DNA from 2 places in the Streptomyces sp. NPDC104814 genome. Region 2 is predicted to be linked to the other one. Evidence: riboswitches for the same ligand, from Rfam matches in the RefSeq annotation. Region 2 holds a riboswitch; the other holds the start of a gene.

Region 1 (6,668 bases), on a different contig from region 2:
TCCCGGCAGCGCGGCCGATCACGCTCCGCAGCGACCGACGGCCGTGCCGAGCGGCGGAGAGGCGACGTCCATGGCGTCCGAGGAGATCGGCTACCGGGGGCCCACGGCGTGCGCGGCCGCCGGGATCACCTACCGGCAACTCGACTACTGGGCCCGCACCGGACTCGTCGAGCCCAGTGTGCGGCCCGCCCACGGTTCCGGTACGCAGCGCCTGTACAGCTTCCGGGACGTCGTCGTCCTGAAGATCGTCAAGCGGTTCCTCGACACCGGGGTGTCCCTGCAGAACATCCGCACCGCCGTCCAGCACCTTCGTGAGCGAGGGTTCAGCGACCTGGAGCGCATGACCCTGCTCAGCGACGGCGCGACCGTGTACGAGTGCACCTCGCCCGACGAGGTGCACGCCCTGCTGCAGGGCGGACAGGGCATTTTCGGCATCGCCGTCGGCGTGGTGTGGCGGGACGTGGAGCACGCGCTGTCGCAGCTGCACGGCGAGCGGGTCGACACGGGCGAGACCCTCGTCGGGCACAACCCGGGTGACGAGCTGGCGCGCCGGCGCAACCGGGCGGTCTAGCCCGGCTCTCGGCTGCCGCGGCGTGACGCGGTGCCGCTCCGCCGTCGCGGGGCTGTGCCGGCCGGGACCGCCGGGCCTGTGCCGGTCTCCGGACCGTCGGGGCGGCGTTGTCAGTGGTGTGGTGCAGGATCGGACATGTGAGGACCGCGCCCACGATTCTGCATCTGGACATGGATGCCTTCTTCGCGTCGGCGGAGCAGGCGTCCAAGCCCAGCCTGCGCGGGAAGGCCGTCGTCGTCGGCGGGCTCGGGCCGCGCGGCGTGGTGGCCACCGCGTCGTACGAGGCGCGGGTCTTCGGGGTCCATTCGGCGATGCCCACGGCCCAGGCGCGCCGGCTGGCGCCGAACGCCGCGTACCTCACGCCCCGCTTCACCTTCTACCGGGCGATCAGCGAGCAGGTGATAGGGCTGCTGCGGGCGCTCTCGCCGCTGGTGGAGCCGCTCAGTCTGGACGAGGCGTTCGTGGACCTGGAGGCCGGGGGAGTCGCCTGGGACAGCGAGTCGGCCGAGCGGGCGGGGCTGAAGCTGCGCGCGGACATCCTGGCGGTCACCGGGCTGACCGGTTCGGTGGGACTCGCCGCGTCCAAGATGATCGCGAAGATCGCCTCCGAGCGGGCCAAGCCGGACGGGCTGGAGCTGATCGAGCCGGGCACCGAGCGGGCTCTGCTCGGGCCGCTGTCGGTGCGGACCCTGCCGGGAGTGGGGCCGGCGACCGGCGACCATCTGCGGCGGGCCGGGATCAGCACGGTCGACGAGATCGTGGAGGCCGGTGAGGACGAGCTGGTCCGGCTGCTCGGCAAGGCCCATGGCCACGGTCTGTACGCCATGGCGCTGGCGCACGACGAGCGTCCCGTGGTGGCGGAGCGGGAGGCGAAGTCGGTCTCCGTCGAGGACACCTACGACGTGGACATCCACGACCGGCTGCGGATCGGGCTGGAGGTGCAGCGGCTGGCCGAGCGCTGTGTGCGGCGGCTGCGCTCCGCCGGGCTGTCCGGGCGGACCATCGTGCTGAAGGTGCGGCGCTACGACTTCTCGACGTTGACCCGGTCGGAGACGCTGCGCGGGCCGACGGACGATCCCGCGGTGGTCCGGGAGGCGGCGCTGAGGCTGCTGGACGCGGTGGACACGACGGGCGGGGTGCGGCTGCTCGGAGTCGGCGTCACCGGGCTCGCCGACTACACCCAGGAGGACCTGTTCGCGCAGGCGGCCGGGGAGCTGGCGCGGGCTGAGGGGCCGCAGGAGGAGGACGCCGCGCAGGCGCCGCAGCCCGTCTCCGAGGGACCTGAGCCGGAGCAGCGGCTCTGGCTGCCGGGGCACGACGTGCGGCACACGGAGTACGGGCACGGTTGGGTCCAGGGCAGCGGCCTGGGCCGGGTCACGGTCCGCTTCGAGACACCCGACTCGGCGCCGGGCCGGGTCCGGACGTTCCGGACGGACGATCCCGCGCTGGAGCCGGCGGAACCGCTGCCGCTGGTGCGGCGAAGACCGGACGCCCCGGCCGCGTACCTCGACGGAGCGGCTTCGGGGGCGGTCGGACCGGGGGCCGGGTCCGCGGCGGAGGGGCCGGCGGTCGACGGCGGCGCCGAGGCCGGCCACCCGGCGGCCAGCGGGTGGAGGGGACCGCCCTCCCCGAGCTGAAGTGCAGGGGAGGGGGTGCGCGGTCCGGTCCGCACGGACGCGCCGGTCCCGACCTGTCGCATGTGGGCGGGCCGTATGGGGGCGGGCGCCGGCGGGAAGGGGATGGGTCCGGAACTGCCCGTCAGGGCTCCTCCGTGCCGGCCACCTTGCCGAAGTCGTGGTCCTGGAGCGGGGGAGGGGCGGTGATGTCGAGGCCGTAGTGGTGGTAGAGCTGGAGTTCCTGTTCCGGGGAGAGGTGGCGGCCCACGCCGAAGTCAGGGGCGTCCTTGATCAGGGCGCGTTCGAAGGGGACGTGCAGGGCGCCCTCGATCAGTTCGCTCGGCTCCAGAGGGACGAAGGCGTCCCTGCTGAACAGACCCGTCCGTATGGCGGCCCACTCCGGCACGCCCGTCGCGTCGTCGAGGTAGACCTCGTCGACGGTGCCGATCTTGACGCCGCTGCGGTCGAACGCCTTGCGGCCGATCAGGTTGCGCGGATCGATCTCGGTCTGCACGGGCCCTCCACTCGCTCGCAAGACTGCTGTAAGCACTACGAAAGAGCACAATCGTGATGGCGGCCACTCGGGGGCCCCGGCGTTGACCTCGCTTGGTAGGCTGACAACGGCTGCTGACCCCGTGCGGGAGAGTCCTCCAGACTTCATCGGAGGCGCCGAAGGAGCAAATCCTCCCCGGAATCTCTCAGGCTCACGTACCGCACGGACGAGGTCACTCTGGAAAGCAGGGCGGGTGCCGACGGCTTCCGCTCTCACCGACGGTGAAAGCCGGGTGCCCTCGGGCGCTCCGGTGAAGCTCTCAGGTCGAGATGACAGAGGGGGAGGCCGTTCGGGTACCCGTGCCGTGGTGCCCCTCGAAGGTCGCGTCAGACCAGGAGGCCTCCGCAATGACCGCCCATCGCATTCCGCTCTCCGAGCTCGAGAAGGGGATTCCCTTCGAGCAGCGTCACATCGGTCCCGACCACGAGGCACGGGCCAAGATGCTCGCCCAGGTCGGGTACGGCTCGCTGGACGAGCTCACCGCCGCCGCGGTGCCGGATGTGATCAAGAACGCCGACGCCCTGGACCTGCCGGGCGCCCGCAGCGAGGCCGAGGTGCTCGCCGAGCTGCGCTCCCTGGCCGACCGCAACCAGGTGCTCGGCTCGATGATCGGCCTCGGCTACTACGGCACGTTCACCCCGCCGGTCATCCTGCGCAACGTCATGGAGAACCCGGCCTGGTACACGGCGTACACGCCCTACCAGCCGGAGATCTCCCAGGGCCGGCTCGAGGCGCTGCTGAACTTCCAGACCACGGTCGCCGACCTGACCGGTCTGCCCACCTCCGGCGCCTCCCTGCTCGACGAGGGCACGGCCGCCGCCGAGGCGATGGCGCTGTCCCTGCGCATGGGCAAGAACAAGAAGGGCCTCTTCCTGGTCGACGCGGACGCGCTGCCGCAGACCATCGCCGTCATCCAGACCCGCGCCGAGCCGACCGGCGTCGAGGTCGTCGTCGCCGACCTCGCCGACGGCATCCCGGCCGACCTCGCCGCCCGCGAGATCAACGGCGTGCTGCTCCAGTACCCGGGCGCCTCCGGTGCCGTACGCGACCTCAAGCCTGTCATCGACCAGGCGCACGAGCTGGGCGCGCTGGTCACCGTCGCCGCCGACCTGCTGGCGCTGACGCTGCTGAAGTCGCCGGGCGAGCTGGGCGCGGACATCGCGGTCGGCACCACGCAGCGCTTCGGCGTGCCGATGGGCTTCGGTGGTCCGCACGCCGGCTACATGGCCGTACGCGAGAAGTTCGCCCGCAGCCTGCCCGGGCGGCTCGTGGGCGTGTCCGTGGACGCGGACGGGAACAAGGCGTACCGGCTGGCGCTGCAGACGCGTGAGCAGCACATCCGCCGGGAGAAGGCCACCAGCAACATCTGTACCGCGCAGGTCCTGCTCGCGGTGATGGCCGGCATGTACGCCGTCTACCACGGTCCGGACGGCCTCAAGGGCATCGCGCGGCGCACGCACCGGTACGCCACGATCCTCGCCGAGGGGCTGAAGGCCGGCGGCGTGGAGATCGTCCACGGCGCCTACTTCGACACCGTCACCGCGCGGGTGCCCGGCCGGGCCGCCGACGTCGTCGCCGCCGCGCGGGAGGGCGGGGTCAACCTGTACCCGGTCGACGCCGACCACGTCTCCCTCGCCTGCGACGAGACCACGACCCGCGACCAGCTGGCCGCCGTGTTCGGCGCCTTCGGCGTCGCGGGCGACATCGAGGCGCTGGACGCCGCCGCCGGTGAGGCGCTGCCGCAGGACCTGCTGCGCTCGGACGCCTACCTGACCCACCCGGTCTTCCACCAGCACCGCTCCGAGACCGCGATGCTGCGCTACCTGCGCAAGCTGTCCGACCGCGACTACGCGCTCGACCGCGGCATGATCCCGCTGGGCTCCTGCACGATGAAGCTCAACGCGACCACGGAGATGGAGCCGGTCACCTGGCCCGAGTTCGGCCAGCTGCACCCCTTCGCGCCCGCCGGGCAGGCCGAGGGCTACCTCACCCTGATCCACGAGCTGGAGGACCGTCTCGCCGAGGTCACCGGCTACGACAAGGTCTCGCTGCAGCCGAACGCCGGTTCGCAGGGCGAGCTGGCCGGTCTGCTGGCCGTGCGCGGCTACCACCGCGCCAACGGCGACGAGCAGCGCACCGTCTGCCTGATCCCGTCCTCCGCGCACGGCACCAACGCCGCCAGCGCCGTGATGGCCGGGATGAAGGTCGTCGTCGTCAAGACCGCCGAGGACGGCGAGATCGACGTCGAGGACCTGCGGGCGAAGATCGAGCAGTACCGTGACCAGCTCGCGGTCCTGATGATCACCTACCCGTCGACGCACGGTGTGTTCGAGGAGCACGTCGCCGACATCTGCGCCCAGGTGCACGAGGCCGGCGGCCAGGTGTACGTCGACGGCGCCAACCTGAACGCGCTGGTCGGCCTCGCCAAGCCGGGTCACTTCGGCGGTGACGTCTCCCACCTGAACCTGCACAAGACGTTCTGCATCCCGCACGGCGGCGGCGGTCCCGGCGTCGGCCCGGTCGCGGTCCGCGAGCACCTCGCGCCGTACCTGCCGAACCACCCGCTGCAGCCCACCGCCGGCCCGGAGACGGGCGTCGGCCCGGTCTCGGCCGCGCCCTGGGGCTCCGCGGGCATCCTGCCCATCTCCTGGGCCTACGTCCGCCTCATGGGCGGTGAGGGCCTCAAGCAGGCCACCCAGGTGGCCGTGCTGTCCGCGAACTACATCGCCAAGCGCCTGGAGCCGCACTACCCGGTGCTCTACACCGGCCCCGGCGGCCTGGTCGCGCACGAGTGCATCATCGACCTGCGACCGCTGACCAAGGCGACCGGCGTGAGCGTGGACGACGTCGCCAAGCGGCTCATCGACTACGGCTTCCACGCGCCGACGATGTCCTTCCCGGTGGCCGGCACGCTGATGATCGAGCCGACCGAGTCCGAGGACCTGGCCGAGCTGGACCGGTTCTGCGACGCGATGATCGCCATCCGTGCGGAGATCGAGAAGGTCGGCTCCGGCGAGTGGCCCGCGGAGGACAACCCGCTGCGCAACGCTCCGCACACCGCCGGCGCGCTCGGTGGGGAGTGGGAGCACGCCTACAGCCGCGACGAGGCCGTCTTCCCGGCGGGCGTGTCGGCCGCGGACAAGTACTGGCCGCCGGTGCGCCGTATCGACCAGGCCTTCGGTGACCGCAACCTGGTCTGCTCGTGCCCGCCGCTGGACGCGTACGAGGACTGAGACACCCTGAGGTGAGTGAGGGCCCCCGGATTCGGGGGCCCTCGTTCCGTTTCAGGCGGTGGCCGTCAGGCGGTGGCCGTTTCAGGCGGTCGCCAGGGCCACCTCGGTGGCCTTGATCAGGGCGACGACCGAGGAGCCCGGAGACAGCGCGAGGTCGGTGGCGGCGTCGTTGGTGATGGCGGCGGTCAGTTCGGTGCCCTCGACGGCGATCCTGACCGTGGCCATCGCGCCGCCGCTGGTGACGGCCGTGACCGTGCCGGGCAGCTGGTTGCGGATCGACAGGCCCTCGACGGGGCCTGTGGCGAGAGAGACCTCCGTGGACTTGACCAGGGCGTGGACGGCGGAGCCCGGGGCGAGGCCGAGGTCCTCGGCGGCGTCGAGGGTGACGGCGGCGGTGAGTTCCCGGCCGCCCTTCAGCTGGATCCGGACGGTGGCCATGGCCTCGCCGGACCGGACGGCGGTGACGGTGCCGGAGAGCTGGTTGCGGATGCTCAGGGTCATGGCGCCCCACCGTAGCGCCGATGTCCGGTCAGGCCGGGTATGCATGGGTCTGCGTCGCCTTGACCGTCGCCCAGACCGGCGCACCCGGGTGCAGGTCCAGCTCGGCCGCGGCGACCGTGGTGAGATCGGCGGCCAGCGGCAGCTCACCGGTGAGACCCGCCCGGATCTGGTCGCCGTGGGTCTCCAGGCCGGCC
Region 2 (6,668 bases):
ACGCCGTCGCCGAAGAGGTTGAAGGCAAGAACGGTGATGAAGATCGCCACGCCGGGCACCACCATGTACATGGGGTCCGAGTCGTAGTAGTCGATCGCGCTCGAGAGCATCTGGCCCCAGGAGGCCGTGGGCGGCTTGACGCCCACGCCCAGGAAGCTGAGTGCCGCCTCGGTGAGGATGTTGGTGGGGATCATCATCGTCGTGTAGACGATGATCGGCGCCACGAGATTGGGCAGCAGTTCCTTGAAGAGGATGTACAGCCGGCCGGCGCCCAGGGACCGGGCGGCCTCCACGTACTCGCGCTCACGCATCGAGAGTGTCTGGCCGCGCACCACGCGTCCGATGTAGGGCCAGCCGAAGAAGCCGATGACCACGACCATCATGAACACGCGCACGCCGGTGCCGGACAGGCCCAGCATGTTGTTCGGCATGACCGAGACCAGCGCGATGGTGAACAGCAGCTGCGGGAAGGCGAGCAGGCCGTCCATCACCCGGCTGACCAGGGAGTCGACCCAGCCGCCGAAGAAGCCGGCCAGGATGCCGAGGACCGTGCCGAGGACGACGGCGACGACCGCGGACAGGAAGCCGACCAGCAGGGAGATCTGCGCGCCGTAGAGGATGCGGGCGAAGATGTCGCGGCCGTTGACCGGCTCGACGCCCAGCCAGTGCTCCCCGCTCATGCCGCCGAGCGACCCCCTGGGGGTGCCGAACAGCGGGTCGATCAGGTTCTCGTGATAGTCGTTCGGGTCCTGTCCCACCGCGCCGGTGATCACCGGGGCGAGCAGGGCGACGACGATAAGGAGCAGCACGACGACGCCGCCCGTGAGGGCGAGCTTGTCCCGCTTCAGGCGCTCCCAGGCGATCCGTCCCAGGGACCGGCCCTGGACGGCCTTGGCGCCGGTGGTCGCAACCGCCGCTTCCTCGGCCGCGCTCGGGGCCGCTTCCGCGGTCGGCTCGTGCAATGGTGCCGTCATCTGGCAGGGACCCCTCTCAACCGGCGGTAGCCGGCCCGCACTTGCCGCTGTGGCGGCATGGTCAGTCCGTCGTACGAAGTCGTACACAGGGGCGACTGGGCCCCTTGGAGCGGGAGTCTTCAACGCATTGGCGAGCAGTTGCCAGACTTGGTGAGGAAAGGATGCGTAAACGTGATGCGGTCTGGGGACTTCCGTTATCCGGACAGCGGGTGGCGCGGGCCGGACGGGGACCAGTGGGGGCGATTCGGGCAGGCCGGGATCATCTGCCGCGATCTACGCGCGCAGAAGGGTGCCGGGGCGCGGTGAACCGCGCGGGGGATCAGTACCGGCCGGGGGCGGGCGGGTAGCCGTAACCGGACGCCGGCGCCTGGGGCGCGGCGGCCGCGTGCGCCTCACGGTCGTAGAACGGGCGCGCGTTGGCGCGCATCCAGAGCACGACCGGGTCGTGGTCGTCGCTCATCGCGACGGTCGACACCGGCAGCCCGTCCGGCACCGCGCCGAGGGACTGCTGCATCATCGCGCGTACGGCGTCGACCGCGGCCGGCGAGGTGTCGTAGACGTCCAGGCCGATGGCGAGGTACGGCGCGCCGAGCGCGGGCTGCACCCACGCGCGGCGCAGGGCGCGCAGCGGCGGGGTGCGGTGCGCGTTCTGCGCGAGCAGGGCGTAGAACTGCGGGATCTCGATGGCCGGTTCCGTCAGCCGCAGCGGGCCGGCCGGCTGGCGGTCCAGGCCGGTGGCGATGCGGCGCAGGTCGAGCCAGGGGATGCCGAGGCCGCCGCCGGGGGCGTGCGGATTGAGCCACAGGCCGTGGTGGTCGGGGTAGAGCGCGCGGGCCACCTCGAGGCCGTCGGCCACCTCGTACGAGCGGTTCCAGCCGCTGGCGCTCAGCTCCTGGGCGGAGGTGACGCAGGGCGCGTAGCCGTGGCCGTCGACCTCCATCGTGCCGTACTGGGCGTCCGGGGAACCGGCCTGGCCGTGCCACAGCAGCATCCAGACCTGGCCGGTGGCGGGGGTGGCGAGTGCGCGCAGCAGCGCCTCGTAGGCGTCGTACCGCCCGGGCGTCACCTGGCGCAGCATGTGCTCGACCTGGCCGGTCGCGGCCGTGCCGCTCGCGCTCACTTCGAATCGCCCTTTCGTACAACACCCTCGACCGAGCTATGAAACCAGGTTAAGTGGCGCCTGGGGAGGACCGGGGAGAACGGTGCGTGGCCCCGGGCGGGTCAGCCGCCCCTCGTGTAGAAGGGCCGCACCTTGTCCCTGAGCCAGATCGCCACCGGGTCGTCGCCCGCGAGGTCCAGCAGGATGAGGTTCACCGGCCACGGGGCCGGGGTGGTGCCGAGGGCCCGGCCCAGGGCGTCGAGGGGGGCGTTGCGCAGGTCGCCTTCCCATTGGGAGAGTTCGACGCCGACGAACATGACCGGGTCGGCCGTCTCGATCACGGCGAGGCAGCGGCGGGCCGTCAGGACGGTGCCGGTCGCCTCGAACTCGGCGGAGGCGGTGGCGAGGAAGCCGACGGGGTCGTCCTGCCAGTCCGGCTCGTACAGGCGGACCCGGCCGCCGCTCGCGGGGCCGTCCAGCGGGGTGCGGCCGGCCCGGCACACCTCGGCCACCGCCTGGGGCGGCAGCGGTATGCCGACCAGGCCGCCCGGGTTCACCGCGATGCCGACCTGCGCCGGCAGCCCGCGCGCGAACTCCACTGCGGGCGCGACGGTGTACGACATGTGGGCGCCGGCGACCTGGCGGAACTGCTCCTCGGAGCTGAAGACGGGGACGTAGGCCTGGCCGGCGATCTCGGTGGTGGGCAGGTCGAGGGGGCCGCTGTGCGGGCCGCCGCCGTGGGGAAGGGGGATCCACAGGAAGCTGCGGCCGAGCACCTCCACGATCCGGCCGCCGGCTCCCGGGACGCCGAGGGAGGCCGACAGCACCTCCTCCAGCTCGTTGCCGGGCCATCCGCCGTGGGGATGGGGGTGCGTCTGCGCCGGGAAGTCCGCCGGAAGGTCGGCAGGGAAGTCCATCTCTCCACCATCTGCTTCGAACCGCTGCTGTGGCTGAAAGGCTAACCGCACGGCGGTTCAGCCGGTGAAGGCGATCCGCCGCAGGGCGTTCGCCGCGTCCCGGTCGAGGAGGACCGCCGCGTCGCAGCCGGCCGGCAGGTCGCCGCGCTCGACGGCGGACAGCAGACGGGCCGTGGCGCGGCGATGGCGGTGGAAGGCGTACCGGGAGACGCCGCGGCCGCGTGCGCGCTGGCCGGTCAGGGCGGTGTCCGGGTCGGTGTCGAGCAGCAGCAGGTGCAGGGTGCCGCCGCGGCGGCGGGCCGTGCGCGCCAGCCAGCCGCGCACCCAGGACTGTGTGCCGCAGTCGTGCACGACGACGCCCTCGCCGCTCGCCAGGGCGCGGCGCAGGGCGGCGTAGTGGGCGAGGCGGACCAGCGGGCGGTAGAGCGCGTAGGGCAGCAGGCGGGACAGGCGGGCGTCGTAGCGGTCGCGGGTGTCCTGGGAGTCGACGCGCAGGCCCGGTACCGCGCGGCGCATCAGGGTGGACTTGCCGCTGCCGGGCAGTCCGGTGACGACGACCAGGTCGCACGGGCCGAAGAGCAGGGCGTGCGGGCTGCGGCCGGCCCGCTCGCGCAGGTCCCGCACCACCGGGCCGGTCCGTGTCTCCAGGGCGGGCGCCGCCGGCTGCGAGGGCAGCGTGAGGCCCGGGGTCGTCGCGTACGCCGTGATCCTGTCCACCGTCATCGTCCTCCCCTGGCGTTCAGGTGATGACCTGCCCAACGCAGGTAAAGAGAAGGTAATGCGGATCGCCTCCCGGTTTCGTGTACGTACCGCCACAACCCGGTTACAGATGCGGCCTGCCGTCTTCGGGCGAGGCGTGCAATGATGAGCCCGCCAACTGCATACCGGCCGTTTGAATCCGCGCGGGAGAGTTCCCAGCCCAAGGCTGGGGCGCCGAAGGAGCAAGTCCCTCCCTTGAATCTCTCAGGCCCCGTTACCGCGCGGGCGAGGCACATCTGAAAAGCGGGCCGTCCACGTCGGCGGCCCCACCCAAGGTGCAAGCCAGGACCGTGAGCGGTCATGGCGAACCTCTCAGGTTCCGATGACAGATGGGGAGGAACTTCCTCGCCCTGTCCTTCCCCTGGGAGACGACCGACCGATGAGCAGTACCGAACTCCGTCTCACCGCGCTCGATGCCGTGCATCGCTCGCTCGGCGCAACCATGACCGACTTCGCCGGCTGGGACATGCCGCTGCGCTACGGCTCCGAGCGCGACGAGCACAACGCCGTACGCACGAAGGCCGGGCTCTTCGACCTCTCCCACATGGGCGAGATCACCGTCACCGGCCCGCAGGCCGCCGCCCTCCTCGACCACGCCCTGGTCGGCAACATCGGCGCGGTCAAGACCGGCCGCGCCCGCTACACCATGATCTGCCAGGCCGACGGCGGCATCCTGGACGACCTGATCGTCTACCGGCTCGCCGAGACCGAGTACATGGTCGTCGCCAACGCCTCCAACGCCCAGGTCGTGCTCGACGCCCTCACCGAGCGCGCCGCCGGCTTCGACGCCGAGGTGCGCGACGACCGCGACGCGTACGCGCTGCTCGCGGTGCAGGGCCCCGAGTCCCCCGGCATCCTCGCAAGCCTGACCGACGCCGACCTCGACGGCCTGAAGTACTACGCCGGCCTGCCCGGCACCGTCGCCGGCGTCCCGGCGCTCATCGCCCGCACCGGCTACACCGGCGAGGACGGCTTCGAGCTGTTCGTGAAGCCGGAGCACGCCGTCGAGCTGTGGCAGGCGCTGACCAAGGCCGGCGAGGGCCTGGGCCTGGTCCCGTGCGGTCTGTCCTGCCGGGACACGCTGCGCCTGGAGGCGGGCATGCCGCTGTACGGGCACGAGCTGACCGCCGAGCTGACCCCCTTCGACGCCGGGCTCGGCCGGGTGGTCAAGTTCGACAAGGAGGGCGACTTCGTCGGGCGCGAGGCGCTCGCCGCGGCCGCCGAGCGCGCCGAGTCCAGCCCGCCGCGCGTCCTGGTCGGCCTGGTCGCCGAGGGCCGCCGCGTCCCGCGCGCCGGGTTCCAGGTCGTCGCGGACGGCAAGGTCATCGGCGAGGTGACCTCGGGCGCCCCCTCTCCCACGCTGGGCAAGCCGATCGCCATGGCCTACGTGGACGCGGCGCACGCGGCGCCGGGCACGCCGGGTGTCGGCGTCGACATCCGCGGTACGCATGAGCCGTACACGGTCGTGGCGCTGCCGTTCTACAAGCGGCAGAAGTGACACTGGCGTAAGCCCTCCGACGTGACATGGGGCACATCGCCCCTGGTCACGCGCGTCTTCGCAGTCCCCCATTCATCAGCACAGACCCGCGTACAGGAGAATTCAGGCCATGAGCAACCCCCAGCAGCTGCGCTACAGCAAGGAGCACGAGTGGCTGTCGGGCGCCGAGGACGGCGTCTCGACGGTCGGCATCACGGAGCACGCGGCCAACGCGCTCGGTGACGTCGTGTTCGTCCAGCTCCCGGAGGTCGGCGACACGGTCACCGCGGGCGAGTCCTGCGGCGAGCTGGAGTCGACCAAGTCCGTCTCGGAGCTGTACTCCCCCGTCAACGGTGAGATCACCGAGGTCAACGAGGACGTCGTCAACGACCCGTCGCTGGTGAACTCGGCCCCCTTCGAGGGCGGCTGGCTGTTCAAGGTGCGCGTCACGGGCGAGCCGGACGACCTGCTCTCCGCCGCCGAGTACGACGCCTTCACCAACGGCTGAGAGGTCGCAGGAATCCCATGTCGCTTCTGAACACGCCCCTGCACGAGCTCGACCCGGACGTGGCCGCCGCGGTCGACGCCGAGCTGGACCGCCAGCAGTCCACCCTGGAGATGATCGCCTCCGAGAACTTCGCCCCCGTGGCGGTCCTCGAGGCCCAGGGCTCGGTGCTGACCAACAAGTACGCCGAGGGCTACCCCGGCCGTCGTTACTACGGCGGCTGCGAGCACGTCGACGTCACCGAGCAGATCGCGATCGACCGGGTCAAGGAGCTGTTCGGCGCCGAGTACGCCAACGTCCAGCCCCACTCCGGCGCCTCCGCCAACCAGGCCGCGCTCTTCGCGCTGGCCCAGCCCGGCGACACCATCCTGGGCCTGAACCTGGCGCACGGCGGCCACCTCACCCACGGGATGCGGCTGAACTTCTCCGGCAAGCAGTTCAACGTCGTCCCCTATCACGTCGACGACAACGGCCTGGTCGACATGGCCGAGGTCGAGCGGCTCGCCAAGGAGCACCGCCCCAAGGTGATCATCGCCGGCTGGTCGGCGTACCCGCGTGAGCTGGACTTCGCGGAGTTCCGCCGGATCGCCGACGAGGTCGAGGCGTACCTGTGGGTCGACATGGCGCACTTCGCCGGGCTGGTCGCGGCCGGGCTGCACCCGAACCCGGTGCCGTTCGCCGACGTCGTGACCTCCACCACGCACAAGACGCTCGGCGGCCCGCGCGGCGGCATCATCCTCGCCAAGCAGGACTTCGCGAAGAAGCTGAACTCCTCCGTCTTCCCGGGCTTCCAGGGCGGCCCCCTGGAGCACGTGATCGCGGCCAAGGCGGTCTCCTTCAAGCTGGCGGCCTCCGAGGACTTCAAGGAGCGCCAGCGTCGTACCCTGGAGGGCGCCCGCATCCTCGCCGAGCGGCTGACCTCGCCGGACGCCCGTGA

What was found. A riboswitch is a leader RNA that binds a small molecule or an ion and turns the genes downstream of it on or off. The one in region 2 is predicted to bind glycine.
Region 1: another riboswitch for glycine. It lies ahead of gcvP (aminomethyl-transferring glycine dehydrogenase); the one in region 2 lies ahead of gcvT (glycine cleavage system aminomethyltransferase GcvT).

What each region holds. Positions count from the first base shown of each region.
Region 1 covers NZ_JBVJOL010000004.1:511,189-517,856, reverse strand. The annotation lists gene ACZ64A_RS18275 (MerR family transcriptional regulator) at 1-571, shown strand, start outside; gene ACZ64A_RS18270 (DNA polymerase IV) at 709-2,208, shown strand; gene ACZ64A_RS18265 (PRC-barrel domain-containing protein) at 2,330-2,701, opposite strand; glycine riboswitch at 2,816-2,911, shown strand; gene gcvP (aminomethyl-transferring glycine dehydrogenase) at 3,088-5,973, shown strand; gene ACZ64A_RS18255 (TOBE domain-containing protein) at 6,055-6,474, opposite strand; gene ACZ64A_RS18250 (ABC transporter ATP-binding protein) at 6,503-6,668, opposite strand, start outside.
Region 2 covers NZ_JBVJOL010000003.1:522,016-528,683, reverse strand. The annotation lists gene ACZ64A_RS15500 (ABC transporter permease) at 1-974, opposite strand, end outside; gene ACZ64A_RS15495 (enhanced serine sensitivity protein SseB C-terminal domain-containing protein) at 1,294-2,094, opposite strand; gene ACZ64A_RS15490 (enhanced serine sensitivity protein SseB) at 2,196-2,990, opposite strand; gene ACZ64A_RS15485 (AAA family ATPase) at 3,048-3,713, opposite strand; glycine riboswitch at 3,884-3,979, shown strand; glycine riboswitch at 3,980-4,088, shown strand; gene gcvT (glycine cleavage system aminomethyltransferase GcvT) at 4,129-5,247, shown strand; gene gcvH (glycine cleavage system protein GcvH) at 5,357-5,734, shown strand; gene ACZ64A_RS15470 (serine hydroxymethyltransferase) at 5,752-6,668, shown strand, end outside.